Regions from separate parts of the Parasphingorhabdus sp. NYA22 genome, predicted to be linked through region 3. Evidence: predicted binding sites of a transcription regulator. Region 3 holds the regulator's gene; each other region holds the start of a gene.
What was found. The regulator LexA, encoded in region 3, represses DNA repair genes until DNA is damaged. The targets are predictions, from matches to a motif close to GTTCCNCNCTTGTTCT.

Region 1 (2,270 bases), 350 kb from region 3:
AACTTGCGCCCAAAGAACCGCAACAGGACCAGCGAGAACTTGAGAAAGAGCACAGCAAGCCATTGGATATGGGGATTTAGAATAGCTCAGAGCGATATTCCTCTCAAAGCGCGCGACCAAACCAAAGCACGCGACCTGCGATATGGACGGTGCTGCGATCAACATCCTCCCAGGTCGGATAGGTCGGGTTATCACTGGCAATGGTAATGAAGGGACTATCAGGACGCAGCGCAATTCGCTTGATCACCAGCGTGTCATCAACCCGCATCACATAGATCCCATCGCGGAGCCGCGAACCATGATCAGAAGCGTCCACGAGCACATCATCACCGTCCGACAGGGTCGGTTCCATGGAATCGCCCATGACGCGGACTACCGATAGGCTGACGCCTCTCGCCGGTGTCAGTTTGCGCAGCCAGCGTTCATCGAATGAGAAACGCGTTTTCCTATCCTCACTTGTCGCAAGCGCGCCATGTCCTGCAGAAACATTGACATCAAGCACAGGGACTTCGACCATACCGTCGCTGCCGGTTGGCGGTGGCCCGCCCAAGAGTTGTTCGTCAATGCCGTAAAAGCTCGCCAGCCTAAGCCTGTCCTCCGGATCCAGTTTGCGCGGTGTGCCGCGCTTTATGAACTGCTGGATATAGGCTGCATTACGGCCAAGCATTTTTGAGAGGCCGGAATAATCATCCCCGTTTTCGCGGATCAGCCGGTCCAGAGTTTTTCGTACATCATCCATCTTTTGTGCCTTTCGACCCCTCAATAGGATTTATCCTAGACAATATGCAATCTTCCTACTAGGAACATAACAAGAACGCAAGGAATTTATGATTCGAGGAGACCTCAATTGAAACTGTTGGATCGTATCGAAATGCACCTTAAGCAGACACATATGTCGCCGACGCGGTTTGGCAGGCGCGCGGTGGGTGATCCGAGGTTTGTTTTGGATTTAAGGGGAGGGCGCAGGCCGCGTGCCAGGACGTTGAAGAAAGTGGAGGAATATTTGCGGAAACAAGAAGCTTTTAGCTCGGGATCACAACCACTTGGGCTCAACAATAGTTGATGCGGTTTATTCGATTCAGATCGAACGTGAGGCCTATAGGCAATTAGTGTACGGACACCTTCAGAATTTACTCAGATTATCGTGCCAAATATAGTTTCGCATTAATCTTCCAATACGGAGCCATTTGATTTAGCATGAAATTTGAAAATACCAAAACTGTACTACTGCTGAACACACGGCTCTGGTCTTAAGGGTTAGTATTGTTCTCCTGCATTTCTAACATCAAAGGTTTTTGGGGCATATTGAAAACTTAGACATTGGCGAAAATTGGGGGCACGCATGAAAAGACTGGTATTTTGTTTTGACGGGACTTGGAATAAGCTTGCCGCCGACTCACCGACTAATGTTGTGCTGTTGGCAGAGATGACCAAGCCGATCGCATCCGATGGTACGCCTCAGTTAATCTACTATGACGAAGGTATCGGTACCGCTAAGGATGAACGGTTTCGCGGTGGCGCATTTGGCAAGGGGATGATGGACAACATCCGGGATGCCTATCGCTTTTTGCTGTTCAATTACGAACCCGGCGATCATATTTTTGCTTTCGGTTTCTCCCGGGGGGCCTTCACGGCCCGCTCGTTTGTCGGTTTTATCCGACATGCCGGAATATTGAATGTCGATAGCGCTAAAGAAATCGAAGAAGCGATCGGTCTTTATAAGGCAGTTTTCAAGGGTGACGGCGATGACTCGCTTGATGCGCTCAAATTCCGTTCCCAATATTCTTCACAAATCTGTGTGAGCGAGTGGGATAAGGACTGGCGGCAGGAGAATTGTAGCGAAATGGACTGGCGCGATATTCCTATCCTGCAAATCAAATATATTGGTGTTTGGGACACGGTGGCTGCGCTGGGCTGTCCCAAATTTATTCCTGGAGCCACTTGGATAAACCGAAAATTTAAGTTTCACGATGCCAAATTAACCAGCAAGCTGCAGGCGGCGCGCCATGCTGTGGCAATCGATGAGCGCCGTGTCCTGTTTGAGCCTGTCCTGTGGAACAACGTGGCGGATCTGAACACCGACCAAGACTGGTCGATGTATGATCCCCACGCCCCATATCAGCAAAAATGGTTTCCTGGCGTTCATGGTTCGGTCGGCGGCGGCGGTCCGGAACGGGGGCTTTCAGATGCAACGCTAGCCTGGGTTTTGAAGGGTGCCAGAGCGCAAGGACTAGAAGTTCGCAACGGCCCGGAATCACGAGCCTATGAAA
Region 2 (2,270 bases), 120 kb from region 3:
CGCGCGGGCGAGCCGGTGGACCTTTTCGATGGTCTTGTCGCCGAGGCCGCGCTTGGGTGTGTTGACGATGCGTTCGAAGGCGAGATCATCCGAGGGCTGGGTGATGACCCGCAGATAGGCGAGGGCATCGCGGATTTCGGCGCGCTCGTAGAAACGGAAGCCGCCGATGATCTTGTAGGGCATGCCGATCGAGATGAAGCGGTCTTCAAATTCGCGCGTCTGGAACTGGGCGCGGACCAAGATCGCTACATCGTTGAGCGAGACTTGCTTGAGCTGCTGCAATGCCTCGATTTCATCGCCGATGCGCCGGGCTTCTTCCGGGCCGTCCCAGACGCCGATGACCTGCACCTTGTCGCCTTCGGTTTCCTCGGTCCACAGGGTCTTGCCGAGGCGGCCGGAGTTGTGATTGATCAGGCCCGATGCGGCGGCCAATATATGCGGCGTCGAGCGGTAATTCTGCTCCAGCTTGACCACCTTGGCTTCGGGAAAATCCTTCTCGAACTTCAGGATATTGGCGACTTCCGCGCCGCGCCACGAATAGATCGACTGGTCGTCGTCGCCGACGCAGCAGATATTCTTGTGGCTCTGCGCGAGCAGGCGGAGCCAGAGATATTGCGAGCTGTTGGTGTCCTGATATTCGTCGACGAGAATATATTTGAACTGCCTCTGGTAACGCTCGAGAATATCGCGGTGATTCTTGAGCAGGTTCAGCGAATGCAGCAGCAGGTCGCCGAAGTCGCAGGCGTTGAGCGCTTTCAGCCGCTCCTGATAAAGCGTGTAGAAATGCTGGCCCTTGCCATTGTCATAGCGCTCGGCCTCGTTGGCATCGAGATCTCGCGGGTTGAGGCCGCGGTTCTTCCACTGGTCAATCAGCCCCGCAAGCATCCTTGCCGGCCAGCGCTTGTCGTCGACATCCTCGGCCTGGATCAATTGCTTGAGCAGGCGAATCTGGTCGTCGGTGTCAAGAATGGTGAAATTGCTCTGCAGTCCGACCATTTCGGCATGACGGCGCAACATTTTCGCGCCGATACTGTGGAAGGTGCCAAGCCAGGGCATGCCTTCAAAATTCTCGCCGACAATCGTCGCGATCCGCTCCTTCATCTCGCGGGCGGCCTTGTTGGTAAAGGTCACCGCGAGAATCTCGCTGGGCCACGCTTTGCGGGAATAGACGATATGGGCGATTCGCCGGGTGAGGGCCGCGGTTTTACCGGTGCCTGCGCCAGCGAGCACCAGCACCGGCCCTTCGCTGGTCAGCACGGCCTCGCGCTGGGGTGCATTCAGACCACGGACATAGGGCGGGTCATTCTCTTTGGGTATATTGACAGTATCGGTCACGCGTGAACAGTTAGGGAACATCGACGCGTGCGGCAAGGCCAATATCTATTTTGACATGACCCAAAGGGCAGGTTGTAATCTTTGTTGCGGTGCACCATTTGTCAATCAAATGCCGGTATCGGCCAGCAGATGGAGCATAAGATGAGCAAGAGACTATTTACCAGCGCGATTGTCGCGACCTTGATGATGGCTGGCGTCAGCGTCTATTCGACGGTGTACCAGCATGGCAGTGAAACCGCTTCGATCCTGACGATGATGGGCGGCTAGCTTTCCGGTTGAGACGACTGCGTGGGGCGCAGAAGATGAATCCGCGCCTTGCCGCTGTCGCGGACGCAATCGAGATCAAACCCCTTCACTTCAACATTTTCATGTCGCGCCGTCTCAATGGCGATCCAGCTATATGGCCCGAACCAGCCGTGACGGCCTAACTTATCCAGCGCCACCGCGCCAGCGCCCGAATCATAGGGCGGATCCATCAGAACCAGATCATAAGGTTTCCGCGCTGCACCCAAGTGCAGGACGGAACCGATCCGGACATCGGCATCTGCTCCCAGCGTTTCGATATTCTTTTCCAGCGCCCTGATCGCGTCCTTGTCCTGCTCGACAAAGGTGCAATGCGCGGCTCCGCGTGACAAGGCTTCCAGGCCCAGAGCGCCCGAACCGGAAAACAGGTCAAGTATCTGCAAATCTTCAAAGTCGCCGAGTCGGCTGGTCAGCATCGAGAACAGCCGTTCGCGCGTGCGGTCGGCGGTCGGACGAGTGGTTTCGCCTTTGGGCGCGACGATTTTCCGGCCCCGCCAATTTCCTGCAATTATGCGCATCTTATGCCGTTCGTCCTGAGCTTGTCGAAGGACCGTTCATGCTGCCACCATGTGTTTCGACAGGCTCGGCACGAACGGATACTCTAGCCCAGTCAATCATTTCAGCGACTTGCG
Region 3 (2,270 bases):
ATAGCCTTTTTTGGCATCGCTATAGGTGCTTGGTTGTGGATATCTTCCCAAAACCTAGAGGCCGCTATAGACCATCAAGCAGCCGAAAATGCCCATGATTACACACAATCCCCCTACATAGGCGTGGAAGACGAATGCCCCATGATCTCGTCTGCGGAGATCGATAAGTGCATATTTGAGAAACAAGAACGAGCCCGCGAAGGACGTCGCAAAGAATACGATCTTCAGGCACAGCAAAAAGCCGCTTTGTGGAGCCGCACTACTGGACGAGCTACTATAATAGCTATGGCCGTAGGATTCTTTGGTATTGGTCTGGTTTTTTACACTTTTTGGGAAGCTAGGCGCGCGGCTAATGCTGGCTTTGAAGCCAATAGAATTGCTCAGAATGCGCAAAGACCATGGTTGATAGTCAACGCCATTAAAATGAATGAAGATGGCAGTATTAGCGTGTGCTTCAAGAACATTGGGAAAACTCCAGCCACTAACTTTTTGAAAGATGGAGACTCCGTTGCTATGCCACCAGTTTTTTATGCAAGTCCAATTCCTGAACTGGATGACACGAATGGCACTACGGTTTTCCCAGGCCAAACCGAGTTTATGAAGATTAATAACGCAGGCTCTGACTTGCCAGTTGGGTACGAGTTGTACGTTAGGATTTTCGGTAGCTACCAGTTGCCGTCCGGAGATATTGATCGAATTACAGAGGGTTATGCACTTACCACTACTAAAGGTGCTCGGAAGGTAACTGGCAGGGACTTCATCCCCTTGGAAGATCGTAAAAAAGCAGAGTAAAGCCAGCTTAATCACCGCCCATCTCCCCGCTTAAGGAGGGGTCGCTCGGTGTTACGTATGCAAGAGGGATAATCACTTCCCGCTTGACTTAACCTGTTTTGTTTCATAATTGTTCTTTATTCGTTCCCTGAACAGGATTTTGGACATGCTCACGCAAAAGCAACATGAATTGCTCTGTTTCATTGATGACAGGCTGAAGGATAGCGGCGTTTCTCCCTCGTTCGAGGAAATGAAGGAAGCGCTCGGGCTCAAGTCCAAGTCGGGCATTCACCGGCTGATCAGTGCGCTCGAGGAGCGGCACTTCATTCGCCGCCTGCCCAACCGGGCGCGCGCGCTGGAAGTGTTGAAGCTGCCGGAAGGCGGCGTGCACGAAGCGGAGCCCTCCAATGTTGTCTCGCTGCACCCGGAAACACCGGTGCGCGAAGTCATTTCCAATCCTGCTCCGGCTGCCAATAATGATGTGCTGGAAATTCCGTTGCACGGCCGGATCGCCGCTGGCGCTCCGATCGAGGCGATGGAAGGCCAGTCGGCGCTCAGCGTCCCGGCCGCCCTGCTCGGCCCCGGCGAACATTTTGCGCTGGAAGTGTCAGGCGATTCGATGATCGACGCAGGCATTCTCGACGGCGATTACGCGCTGATCCAGAAAACCGAAGTCGCGCGCGATGGCGAGATTGTCGTGGCCTTGATCCACGACGAAGAAGCGACGCTGAAATATCTGCGCAAGGAGGGTCGAAGCATCCGCCTCGACCCCGCCAACGCCGCCTATGAGCCGCAGATTTATGGCGAAGGCGAAGTGCGCATTCAGGGCAAGATGGCCGGATTGCTGCGCCGCTACTGATCCCGCTTGCCGCTGTCATCGCCTCCGGTCGCAGCGGCGCGATAGCGGGTCCATATATGCCTGCCGGTCCAGCCTAGCGCGGCAGATATGTGCTGGTTTTCCAGATTGATGGTCATGCCGCCAACCTGTGACAGCAGGCTGCGGTCGGCCTTTAACCAGCGCGGCGCACAGCTTTGCGGCAGCCGTCTTTCGCTGACCACAATATCCGCGCGGCGGCAGGCGGCCGACAATGCCAGGGACGGAATATAGTGAGCGCTGCGGGTCGCCAATATCTGCCAGTCCCGCTCGCCCGCACGGATCGTGACCAGACAGCTGTCGGCGTTGCAATCGGCATTCGGCCAGTCTTCGAGCGCCTGCGATTTCCCCTCCACGCCGGCATTTTCACGGATCATGTCGCGAATAAAGTCTCCGCCGCTGGTACGGAGCATCGCCAGCTCTCCCTGATCGTTGCGGATACCGACATGGCGGCCGTCACCGGTGATATAGATATCCGGTGCGCGGTTTGTGATGATGAGCAATGCCCCGATAACTGCCGGGATCACACCCCAATAGCGCCAGCGCTCTCGCCACAGACAGAGCCAGAGGCCGCCGAGCAGCACCAGTCCGAAGGCGATCACGTTCATGGTCGGCAACATCGTCA

Region 1: the regulator LexA is predicted to act here: its motif matches at 806-821, upstream of ACWFTY_RS06750 (S24 family peptidase).
Region 2: the regulator LexA is predicted to act here: its motif matches at 1,339-1,354, upstream of ACWFTY_RS07890 (ATP-dependent helicase).

What each region holds. Positions count from the first base shown of each region.
Region 1 is NZ_OZ333477.1:1,400,679-1,402,948, forward strand. It holds gene mobF (MobF family relaxase) at 1-80, shown strand, start outside; gene ACWFTY_RS06750 (S24 family peptidase) at 104-739, opposite strand; gene ACWFTY_RS06755 (phospholipase effector Tle1 domain-containing protein) at 1,343-2,270, shown strand, end outside.
Region 2 is NZ_OZ333477.1:1,629,494-1,631,763, forward strand. It holds gene ACWFTY_RS07890 (ATP-dependent helicase) at 1-1,335, opposite strand, end outside; gene ACWFTY_RS07895 (hypothetical protein) at 1,477-1,602, shown strand; partial or broken gene rsmD (16S rRNA (guanine(966)-N(2))-methyltransferase RsmD) at 1,599-2,159, opposite strand; gene ACWFTY_RS07905 (pseudouridine synthase) at 2,253-2,270, opposite strand, start outside.
Region 3 is NZ_OZ333477.1:1,751,460-1,753,729, reverse strand. It holds gene ACWFTY_RS08465 (hypothetical protein) at 1-792, shown strand, start outside; gene lexA (transcriptional repressor LexA) at 938-1,630, shown strand; gene ACWFTY_RS08455 (ComEC/Rec2 family competence protein) at 1,624-2,270, opposite strand, start outside.